DNA from 2 places in the Pseudomonas sp. DNDY-54 genome. Region 1 is predicted to be linked to the other one. Evidence: predicted binding sites of a transcription regulator. Region 1 holds the regulator's gene; the other holds the start of a gene.
What was found. Region 1 encodes FliA, which starts transcription of late flagellar genes. Its sites were predicted from a motif close to CTAAAGTTTNNNNNNNNNNNGCCGNTAA; they were not measured.
Positions count from the first base shown of each region.

Region 2: flgM (flagellar biosynthesis anti-sigma factor FlgM) is a predicted target of FliA. The motif match lies at 2,718-2,745, and genes of this name have one in related genera.

Region 1 is NZ_CP082271.1:2,857,657-2,863,545, reverse strand. Features, by position in the region: gene flhA (flagellar biosynthesis protein FlhA) at 1-1,438, shown strand, start outside; gene flhF (flagellar biosynthesis protein FlhF) at 1,454-2,734, shown strand; gene fleN (flagellar synthesis regulator FleN) at 2,826-3,653, shown strand; gene fliA (RNA polymerase sigma factor FliA) at 3,672-4,397, shown strand; gene K4O48_RS13180 (chemotaxis response regulator CheY) at 4,513-4,887, shown strand; gene K4O48_RS13175 (protein phosphatase CheZ) at 4,911-5,705, shown strand; gene K4O48_RS13170 (chemotaxis protein CheA) at 5,718-5,889, shown strand, end outside.
Region 2 is NZ_CP082271.1:1,627,227-1,633,115, reverse strand. Features, by position in the region: gene cheR (protein-glutamate O-methyltransferase CheR) at 48-872, opposite strand; gene K4O48_RS07720 (chemotaxis protein CheV) at 910-1,842, opposite strand; gene flgA (flagellar basal body P-ring formation chaperone FlgA) at 1,926-2,678, shown strand; gene flgM (flagellar biosynthesis anti-sigma factor FlgM) at 2,782-3,108, shown strand; gene K4O48_RS07705 (flagella synthesis protein FlgN) at 3,154-3,624, shown strand; gene K4O48_RS07700 (flagellar brake protein) at 3,699-4,448, shown strand; tRNA gene K4O48_RS07695 (tRNA-Arg) at 4,607-4,683, opposite strand; gene K4O48_RS20590 (PA3371 family protein) at 5,217-5,399, shown strand; gene K4O48_RS07690 (Arc family DNA-binding protein) at 5,617-5,889, shown strand, end outside.

The DNA.
Region 1 (5,889 bases):
GCAGCACGGCATGAGCTTCAGCGAAGCCGGCCAGGTGTACGCGCTGCTGACCATCGGTGACGGCCTCGTCGCGCAGATCCCCTCGCTCCTGCTTTCCACTGCCGCCGCCATTATGGTGACGCGCGTCACCAGCTCGGAAGACATGGGCCAGCAGGTCAACCGGCAGATGTTCGCCTCGCCCAAGGCCCTGGCCGTGTCGGCGGGCATCATGATTGCCATGGGCCTGGTGCCCGGCATGCCGCATATGTCCTTCCTTGGTCTCGGTGCGGTGGCTGCTGGCGGCGCGTACTGGATCTGGCATCGTCAGAAGCAGGTCAAGCAACACGCTGAGCAAGAGGTTCAGAAACAGCAGGAATTGCTTCCCGCGCAGCGCACCGCCGAAACCAAAGAGCTGGGCTGGGACGACGTAACCCCCGTGGATATGGTGGGCCTGGAGGTGGGCTACCGATTGATTCCGCTGGTCGATCGCAACCAGGGTGGCCAGTTGCTGGCGCGGATCAAGGGCGTTCGTAAGAAGCTGTCTCAGGATCTCGGGTTCCTGATGCCGTCGGTGCACATCCGCGACAACCTTGACCTGTTGCCGAACGCCTATCGGTTGACGCTCATGGGCGTCAGTCTGGCTGAAGCCGAGGTGTATCCGGATCGCGAGTTGGCAATCAACCCGGGACAGGTGTTCGGGCCTCTGAACGGCATCGCCGCCAAAGATCCGGCCTTTGGCCTGGAGGCGGTATGGATCGAGGCCAGTCAACGTGATCAAGCGCAATCGCTGGGCTACACGGTCGTGGATGCCAGCACCGTGGTTGCGACGCATCTTAATCAGGTCTTGCACAAGCATGCGCACGAGCTCCTCGGTCATGAGGAGGTTCAACAGCTGATGCAGCTTCTCGCGAAGAGCTCGCCGAAGCTGGCTGAAGAGCTGGTGCCGGGGATGATTTCACTGTCGACGCTGCTCAAGGTGCTTCAGGCGCTGCTGCAGGAGCAGGTACCGGTTCGGGACATTCGAACCATCGCCGAGGCCATCGCGAATGTCGCAGCCAAGAGTCAAGATCCCGCCGCGATGGTGGCGGCGGTGCGGGTCGCGTTGTCCCGTGCCATTGTGCAAAACGTTGTAGGGCTTGAGCCGCAGCTGCCTGTGATCACCCTTGAGCCCAGGTTGGAACAGATATTGCTAAACAGTCTGCAGAAGGCTGGACAGGGCTCGGAAGATGGCATTCTCCTCGAGCCAGGAATGGCCGAAAAATTGCAAAGGTCTCTGGTAGAAGCGGCACAGCGTCAAGAAATGATGGGTAAGCCAGCGATTCTGCTGGTGGCAGGTCCGGTCCGCGCGATGCTGTCGCGCTTCGCCCGACTCGCCGTACCGAACATTCATGTGCTGGCCTATCAGGAAATACCGGATAACAAGCAAGTCACCATCGTTTCAACGGTGGGCCAGAATTAATCGAGGGTACAGGCCATGCAGGTCAAACGTTTCTTCGCAGCCGACATGCGGATCGCCATGAAAATGATCCGTGACGAACTGGGCGCCGATGCGGTGATCACGGGAAACCGTCGGGTCGCTGGCGGCGTCGAGCTGACCGCTGTGCTTGATTACCCGATGGAGCCAGCAGCCCCGAAGCAGCCGAATGCGGCGCTCGAAGCCGAGCTGCGCAAGACTCAGGCACGCATCGCCAGTGCTCACGCCGAGCTGCAAGCGCCGTCGCGCCATCCGGCCGGACAGGACCGTCAACTGCATGCCGAGAAACCTGCCGCGCCCGCACAGTCGAAGCCGGTTGCCGCTCCTGCCGCGTCGGATTCCCGAGCAATGGAGGCCATGCAATCGGAGCTCCAGGGGTTGCGCGAGCTGATCGAGGTGCAACTCGGATCGCTTGCCTGGGGACACGAGCAGAGCCGCCGTCCGCAGCAAGCCAGCCTCTGGCGTCGTCTGCAGCGCATCGGCCTGCCGGCAGACCTGTCTCGCGCCCTGCTTGAAAAAGTATCGGCCGTGACCGAGCCGCGCCAGGCGTGGCGTATGGTACTGGCGCACCTGGCGCAATCGATCAAGGTTACCAAGACCGAGCCGCTGGAAGAGGGTGGGATCATCGCGTTGGTTGGCCCTGCCGGTGCCGGCAAAACCACTACACTCGCCAAGCTCGCGGCCCGTTATGTGCTCAAGCACGGCCCTCAGAGCATCGCCCTGGCAAGCATGGACAACTATCGTATCGGCGCACAGGAGCAGCTGAATACACTGGGCCGCATCCTCAACGTGCCGGTCATCCAGATCGACCCAAGCCAGCCGCTGAGCAAAAGTCTCGCCCCTCTGGCCCGCAAGCGTCTGATTCTTATCGACACGGCTGGCCTGCCTGCCGGTGACCCGATGATGCGTGCGCAGCTCGAGGCGCTGGCCGATCGCGGTATCAAGTCGAAGAATTACCTGGTCTTGCCGGCGACCAGCCAGAGCCAGGTGCTCAAGGCGACCTGGCATCATTACCGCGGTTGCGGGCTGGCTGGCTGCATTCTGACTAAACTGGATGAGGCCGGGAGCCTGGGTGATGTGCTGGGTCTTACCATCAGCCAGCATCTGCCCATCGCCTACCTCGCCGACGGGCCGCGCATCCCTGAAGATCTGCATCTGCCGCGCAGCCATCAACTGGTGAGCCGAGCGGTGAGCTTGCAGACCCAGGAAGATCCCAGCGAGGAAACCATGGCTGATATGTTCTCGGGTCTGTACAACGCATCTTCACGGAGGGTCGGATGAACGCTTTGCTCCGTGACGCACACCAAGTAGACGCGTTCTGGCTGAACGCATCGATGGCCCTAGGGCTCCAGAAAGAGATAGGCGTTTGAACATGGGTATTCATCCCGTACAGGTTATTGCGGTGACTGGCGGCAAAGGTGGCGTCGGCAAGACCAACGTGTCGGTCAATCTGTCGCTGGCCCTGGCTGAGCTCGGTCGCCGGGTGGTGCTGCTTGATGCCGACCTTGGTTTGGCCAACGTGGACGTGCTGCTGGGGTTGACCACCAAGCGCACGCTGGCTGATGTCATCGCCGGGGAATGCGATTTGCGTGACGTGATGATTCAGGGACCGGGCGGTATTCGCGTCGTGCCCGCGGCATCCGGTACGCAGAGCATGGTGCAGCTCTCTTCGCTGCAGCATTCGGGGCTGATTCAGGCCTTCAGCGACATCGGCAACGACATCGATGTGCTGATCATCGACACGGCCGCCGGTATTGGCGACGGCGTAGTGAGCTTCGTGCGCGCGGCGCAGGAAGTCCTGCTGGTGGTGACTGACGAGCCCACCTCAATCACCGATGCTTACGCATTGATCAAGTTGCTCAACCGCGACTATGGCATCAGCCGTTTTCGGGTCCTGGCAAACATGGCACACGCGCCGCAGGAAGGCCGCAACCTGTTCGCCAAGCTGACCAAAGTCACCGAGCGATTTCTCGACGTGGCGTTGCAATATGTCGGCGCGATTCCTTACGACGAAGCGGTGCGCAAGGCGGTACAGAAGCAGCGCGCCGTGTACGAAGCCTATCCGCGAGCCAAGTGCTCATTGGCATTCAAGGCCATCGCGCAGAAGGTGGACAGCTGGCCGCTGCCCGCATCGCCACGTGGTCATTTGGAATTCTTTGTGGAGCGCCTCGTCAGGCCCGCCGCAGAGCCTCACGAATAACAAGCGGCTGGGTTCAGTATGTATTACAGCAAAGCTCACGCTAAAGACTCGCAATATCAGCTCATCGACCAATACGCGCCGTTAGTCAAACGCATCGCCTATCACCTCCTGGCGCGTTTGCCGGCGAGCGTGCAGGTCGATGATCTGATGCAGGCCGGGATGATCGGCTTGCTGGAAGCGTCAAAAAAATACGACGCAGGCAAGGGCGCCAGTTTCGAGACCTATGCCGGTATCCGCATCCGCGGCGCGATGCTTGACGAGGTGCGCAAGGGCGATTGGGCGCCGCGTTCGGTGCATCGCAATTCGCGGATGGTCAGTGAGGCGATTCGGGCAATTGAAGCCAGAACCGGTCGCGACGCTAAAGATCAGGACGTTGCGGCCGAACTTAAATTGAGTCTCGATGAGTACTACGGCATTCTGGGCGACACCTTGGGTAGCCGTTTGTTCAGTTTTGATGATCTGCTTCAGGAAGGTGAGCACGGCGAGTTCGAGGAAGATGCGGCAAGCACTCATCCGGAGCCGTTTCGCGATCTCGAAGATGAGCGATTCCAACAGGCGCTGGCCGAGGCCATTGGCAACTTGCCTGAGCGTGAAAAGCTGGTGCTTTCGCTGTATTACGACGAAGAGTTGAATTTGAAGGAAATAGGCCAGGTGCTAGGTGTGAGCGAATCGCGGGTGAGTCAGCTGCACAGTCAGTGCGCGGCACGTCTGCGGGCTCGCCTGGGTGAATGGCGCGCTCGTTAACGGCAGGTCGGCAATAAAGTATTAGACCGCTTACGCGCTTCATTCGTGAAGCCCGCAACAGACCGTGAGCAGGTTCTGAGATTCGTGATTTACGGAGGTGTACTTGGACAAGAACATGAAAATCCTCATCGTCGACGACTTTTCGACCATGAGACGGATCATCAAGAACCTTTTGCGTGATCTGGGATTTACCAACACCGCCGAAGCGGATGATGGCACCACTGCCTTGCCGATGTTGAAAAGCGGTAGCTTCGATTTCCTCGTTACAGACTGGAACATGCCTGGCATGAGCGGTATCGACTTGCTGCGCGCCGTGCGTGCCGACGAACGTCTGAAGCACCTGCCTGTGTTGATGGTGACCGCCGAAGCAAAGCGCGATCAGATCATCGAGGCCGCGCAGGCCGGGGTAAACGGTTACGTCGTCAAGCCATTCACGGCTCAAGTGCTCAAAGAGAAGATTGAAAAGATCTTCGAGCGCGTCAACGGCTGAAGCAGTAACGCCGCGAGGGCACTATGACGCAAGCAGACCAAAGCCTGGCAGAGTTCGAAGCAACTCTGAAGGCTCATGCACCCCAATTAATTGAAAGTCTGCAACAGGGCCGCTTCGACGAAGCCACGCAGATGTTCAACGAGCTCAATCAGGCGCGTAATCACGGGCTCTATCTCGAAGTTGGCAAGCTCACCCGCGAATTGCACAACGCCATCGTCAAGCTTGAAATGGATACCTGCGCGACAGGTGGTGATCCATCGCCAATTACCGATGCGACCGATCGCCTTTCCTACGTCGTGGAGATGACCGAAAAAGCGGCCAACCGCACCATGGATCTGGTGGAAGAATCAGCGCCGTTGGTGAACTACGTCAGCTACGAAGCGCAGAGCTTGACCGCCGATTGGCAGCGCTTCATGCGCCGCGAAATGAACGCTGAGCAGTTCCGTGAGTTGGTCAAGCGAATCGATCAGTTTCTTCAGCGCAGCATGAACGATGGCAGCCAGCTCTCTCAGAATCTAAGCGAGATCATGCTGGCTCAGGATTTTCAGGACCTGACCGGACAAGTCATCAAACGCGTCACGCGCCTGATCACCGAACTCGAAAGCAACCTGCTCAATCTTGTTCTGATGGCGGGGCAAGTTGATCGCGTCGCCGGCATTCAGCATGACCGCGACGCCATGCGCGCCGAGCAGGAAAAGAAAAAACAAGAAAAAGAGCCTTCCCATGGTGAAGGTCCGCAGATGCATGCCGATATACGTGAGGATGTCGTATCCGGGCAGGACGATGTCGATGATCTGCTTTCGAGCCTGGGCTTTTAGGGGAAGGTGAATATGAGCTTCGACGCCGATGAAGAAATCCTCCAGGACTTCCTGGTTGAGGCCGGCGAGATTCTCGAACTATTGTCAGAGCAACTGGTGGAGCTGGAAAGCAGCCCCGACGACGCCGCGTTGCTCAATGCGATTTTTCGCGGTTTCCACACGGTAAAAGGCGGTGCCGGTTTCC
Region 2 (5,889 bases), 1.2 Mb from region 1:
CGATCCAGAGCGACAGTTTTCTGCCGGTGTACCGCCTTTTCATGAATCTACTTCGCCTTGTAGATAATGCCCGGGCTGCACTGGACCATCTGGTACAGCTCAGGAAGGCCGTTCAGTGCCTCGGAAGCCCCCAGAAAGAGGTAACCGCCCGGCTTTAACGTCGCGTGAATCCGCTTGAGGATGTCTTTCTTTACGTCCGCAGAAAAATAGATCAGCACGTTGCGGCAGAAGACGATGTCGAACTTCCCCAGCACCGCGTAACTATCGAGCAAGTTCTGGACCCGAAATTCAACCCGACCGCGGATAGCGGGCTTGACGACCCAGCGACCAGGTGTTTTGACGTCGAAATAACGCTGTAGGCGCTCGCTCGATAAGCCTCGAGCAATGGCGAGACTGTCATATTCAGCAGCCTTGGACGCAGCAAGCATTGTCCCCGACAGTTCGGTCGCCACGATCTGCACCGCTGTTTTCGGCTGGCTTGGGCTATTGCGCTCGAACTCGTCGAGGGTCATCGACAACGAATACGGCTCCTGCCCCGACGAACAGGCAGCGGACCATATTCGCAACCGCTGCCCAGGCGCGCCTTTGAGCAGCTCAGGAAGCACGCGACTGCGGAGCACGTCAAAGGGATAAGTATCCCGGAACCAGAGCGTCTCATTGGTCGTCATAGCATCCACGACTTGCTCACGGAGACCGCCGCGCGGCTGAGCCTGGATTTTGCGAACCAGATCTCCCAGCGTCTTTAGACCCTGCTGCTCCATCAGCTTGTTTAACCGGCTTGAAACCAGGTATTGCTTGTTGCTGCCCAGCAGGATGCCGCACGTCTTTTCGAGGAATACTCGGAACTGTTCAAAATCCGGATCACCTGACACTAATAAAGCCCACCAGTCGTAATGAGAGGACGTCGCCTCATTTCCTATCCGTAGCCCGGATCCGTTCTATTACTCGGTTGGCCAGATCATCTGCCTGAAACTTGGCAAGAAAATCGTCAGCACCGACTCGTTTGACCATGCTCTGGTTAAACACGCCCGAGAGCGACGTGTGCAGCAGTATGTGAATGTCCCGCATGGCAGGGTCCTGTCGCACCTCGGTGGTCAGCGTATAACCATCCATCTCCGGCATTTCGATGTCAGAGATCATCATCACGAACTCCTCAGAGGGCTTCTTCCCCTCCGCGACCATTTTCTGCAGATACGTCAGTGCCTGCCGACCGTCGTTCTGCGCAACGACGTCTATACCGAGATTCTGTAGACAACGAATGATCTGTTTCCGTGCGACTGATGAGTCATCGACGATCAGCACGCGACTGGTGGAAGCCCTACTGCTGGTTTCCTCATCCGCAATAGTCACCGACAGCACTTCGGAAACAGGCGCCACCTCAGCGAGCACCTTTTCAACGTCAATGATCTCGACCATTTGTCCATCTAGCTGCGTAACGGCCGTCAAATAATGGTCGTTCCCGACCCCTTTGGGGGGCGGAAGAATGGACTCCCAATTCATGTTGACGATCCGCTCAACCGAGCGCACCAGGAAGCCAAGTACTTTGGTGTTGTACTCAACGATGATGGCGAAGCTGTTGGGCAGGTCTTGCAGCGCCGGCTTTCCGGTAGCCAGAGACAAGTCAAGGATGGACAGTGTGTTGCCGCGAATATTGGCAACTCCACGCACAACGGGGCTAGACCGAGGCATGACCGTCAAGCGCGGACATTGGAGAACCTCTTTAACTTTGAAGACATTGATACCGTAGAGCTGCTTCCCATCGAGTTTGAACAACAACAGCTCCAGACGGTTTTGCCCAACCAGCTGGGTACGCTGGTTTACCGAATCCAAAACACCGGCCATGCCAGTTTCCTCTTGCTTGCGAATGGACGTAAAGAACGCCACGTAGTTCGGCTTGACGGCACGTCCTTTGCTTCTATGACTCCATGAGCAAACAGACGACTTTTTTCCGGCGTCCTTGCAAGGCGCTCCACCGTGCAATCCTGGTTACGGCTTTCTTCGGGCTGAGCCCGTTTGCAGATTCAGCAAGCGTGACGCGACCTGAACAGCTTATCGACGCAACCCGCGGGTTTCTTGAGCGGGAAGTGACCGACTATCTGCAGCGTAGCCAAATCCAGGCCCGGCACGAGGTAGAGGTCAACAGACTCGACCCCCGCCTGCGCTTGGCATCCTGTGATCGCCCTTTGGCCACCAAACTCGAAAGTCCAGCGCAGCCGATCGGCCGAACAACTGTGCGGGTCAGCTGCGAAGGCTCAGCGCCCTGGTCCGTCTTCGTTCCTGCACAGGTCCATTTGTTCCGTGAGGTAATCGTAGCTCGACGACCCCTTACGCGGGAAAGCATCATAGAGCATGCCGATGTCACCCTTGCCGAGCGGGATGTCAGTCTTCTTAACCAAGGATACTTGACTGCTCTAGATCAAGTACTGGGAAGCAAGCTCACCCGAAGCGCCCTACCCGACCAAGTGCTTGCGCCTACATATATTTCAGCCGCAGAGGTGGTTCGCAAAGGCGACCAGGTAGTGATCAGTGCGAAAAATTCGACGATAAATGTAAGAATGCCAGGGGAAGCATTGTCCGACGGTGCACTTGGCAGCCAGATTCGGGTCAAAAACCAACGATCCGGACGAACGATCAGAGCACGCGTCATCGGACCCGGCCAGGTGGAAGTTGCGATGTAATCGAGTGAGCGCTCGCCAGAACCCGCTTCCGAAAAAAAGCTAAAGTTTCTCGTGGCATTGCCGAAAAGCAGGCAAGCGTCCTGACTTATTCGAGGTTTCGATCATGGTTATCGATTTCAACCGGCCCAACAGCGCCGTCAATTCACCTAGTAATGGGCGTACCACTAACGTTCAAATCGCTGAACGACCTGCTCAGCAAGCCCCCGCCGATGCGCCAAAGAATAGTGGCAGCGCGCAAGCATCTGGCGAAAGCGTTCAGCTCAGCCCGGAAGCGCAACGTCTCCAGCAGACCACCGACAAGCTTAATCAACAGCCAGCGGTCGATCAGGAGCGTGTAGCACAGATCAAGCAAGCCATTGCCGACGGTAGCTACCAGGTGGACAACCAGCGAGTTGCATCGAAACTGCTGGCCTTCGAAAGTCAGCGTTGACCGTTGTAGTAATTCTCGCCAAGCGTCACCGCGTTAGAGGCCACTATGGAAGACACCGAAGTGCTTCAGCAGCTCGTTGACGATATCGGCACTGCACAGAAGCTTCTTGAGCTCACCAACACTGAGTATCAAGCGCTTGCCGAACGCAACCTGGCAACGTTGGAGCAGCTGCTTACCCAAAAACAAACTTTGCTTGCGCTGTTGGGCCAGCACGGCATGCTCCGCAGCCAAACGCTTGTTATTGCGCAGCTTAGCCCTGATCAGGCCGGGCTCGCGGCATTTGCCGCGCGCACGCCATTTGGCGATGAAATTCTTCTAAAGGCCGAGCAGCTCAACCGCATCTTGGATGCATGCCGAGACGCCAATGAGCGCAACGGCAAGCTCATCCGCGCTAACCAGAGCGCAGTCGGGAGCATGTTGCAGGTTTTGCACGGCAGCAGCCAAACGCCTGATTTGTACGACCGTCGCGGCGCAGCGGCCAGAAGTGCACATCATCGCCCGCTCAGCCAAGCATGAAAACGCACACTGCCCAGTAGAGGCAGAGTGCTACTATGCACGTGACGTCGCGCAATGCCGGAGAGCATTAACAAGTGTCTAATCCTTTCGCCGAGGATGAAGGTCCCCAGCCTCCTCAAATCCTGAAGACCGCAACCGAAATCCAAGCAAACCTGCGCCTGCTGCTGGATAACCACATACCGTTGCTAGTCCGCTTCGCCGAGCGCAATCAGCGCTATCAGACATATCTGATAGAGATTAATCGCGAAAAGGGGTGGATTGCGCTCGACGAACTCATCCCTAGCGACGGCGAACGCATGATGGGATTGGGAGAGCCATTCCATATTGAGGGGTACTGCGATGGAGTGCGTGTCGCCTGGAACAATGATCACCCGGTGCACCCAGGCGAGCTAGACGATGCACGTTGCTATTGGGCGCCTATGCCCGACCAGGTTCTCTACCATCAACGACGCAACGCTTACCGGGCGCCCCTTTTAGGGCAGCCTATTACGGCAGAACTCAGCGGCAAAACAATCAGAAAGACACTGGAAGGCAAAGTGCTCGACATGTCGGCTACTGGCTGCAAGCTGAGCTTCCAAGGCAACCACCAAAGCGGCCTTCAGGCTGGGCAAGTTTATGAACAGCTGGTTGCCAAGCTGCCCTTCGGCACGGTTACCACTGCAGCTGAGCTGCGACACGTAGTGTTTGATGAGAAGCTTGGCTTAACTTTCTGCGGCATGCGCTTCTACCGGCTGGGCGGCCTGATGCAACGGCAGATCGAGCGATTCGTCTATCAGCTGCAACGTGAAGCGCGGCGCGACCAAGCGAGCGATCGCTTTAGCTGATTACTCTCGCGCCTACGCAGTTGCGTTGCTACAGCCGACCGGTAGCCAACACCCCTCCTTCCGAGTGAACCGGCAAGTCTTTCATCTTGCCGATTCGTCGCGCCTTGTCACCCCTCTGTCGAGCGCCGAAGGGCGGCGAGTAACTGCTCTGTTCAAGCTGGTGTCCCAGGCGAGGTTCGAACTCACAACCTTCCCCTTAGGAGGGGGATGCTCTATCCAATTGAGCTACTGGGACGAATGAGGCGGCAGCATCTTAACGAGGCTCGGCTCGTTTGTCATGCGCGTGTAGCCGTCAAACCCCAGGTTTTAATCAGACCAAGCGGTGTAGAGACCCACAAATAAATGGCTATTGCATATTGCACGAGCACATATCGAGCATCGTGCAGACCGCACGAGACATCAAGCAAATAGAATCGTAAGTATCTGAAAATAAAGGACTTATTTTCATTCGAATCTGGCACGCGGGATGCTTAAGTCATCTGGTCCATTTTCATGCGAAGGAGACGCCGATGCTACGCCCAGCCTATCTGCTCAGCACAGCGGTTCTGGTAACCGCCGCCGCTATTCAATTTGAGGGTACGACACCAGCTATGGATCGCTCGCAAGCGTCGGCAGCCACGCAACATGCCCAACCTTCAGTGAGCTATAGGTTATCGGCCCCCGTACAGACAATCAGCGGGATAGAAGTAATCAAGCCGGCGCAGCCACAGCGCTGGGTGTTTTAAAGACCCGCTACTGCAGCTGAAGGTTCGATCAAGGAGAGAACAAATGTCGATTTATGGTTGCCTGTTCCTAGTGCTGAGCGTTGCCTGTGGCGCATTCAATATGCTGGCTAGCGTGCCAGATACATGGGAATTGTTAGTCGAAGGCGGCACGGTGCTTTTTGGGATGCTGTTCGTGCTATCTCTGCTAATTGGTCGACGGATTAAATTTGACCCAGTGTTACGCTAGCGCAGCGGCAAATGCGAAGAATTCAAGGCAGCTCACAGTAAAGGCGGTTTGACATCACGCACAGCTTTACTCCTCGCAATACCGACGTATACTTGACGTCATAAAGCCGTCTAGTATCTTTTTTGCAGGTCGTGGAACAGCAAGGGCTGTTTGGTTGTCAGACCGGTGACTAGAACGGCAATAAGCCACCATCGCCCACCTGACTAACCGGTTTAATATGCGCCCTATGAAGCAGGCAGTTTATTCCAGCCGCACGGCTGACAAATTCGTGGTTCGTCTACCAGACGGAATGCGTGAACGTATTGCTGAGGTTGCGCGCAACCATCATCGCAGCATGAATTCGGAGATCATCGCCCGCCTGGAACAAAGCCTCCTTCAAGAGGGTGCCCTAGATGACGATCTGAATATGCGTCTAGACAGCCCCGAGCTGACGCTTCATGAGCGAGAACTGCTTCAGCGTTTTCGTCAGCTTGCCCATCGTCAGCAAAAC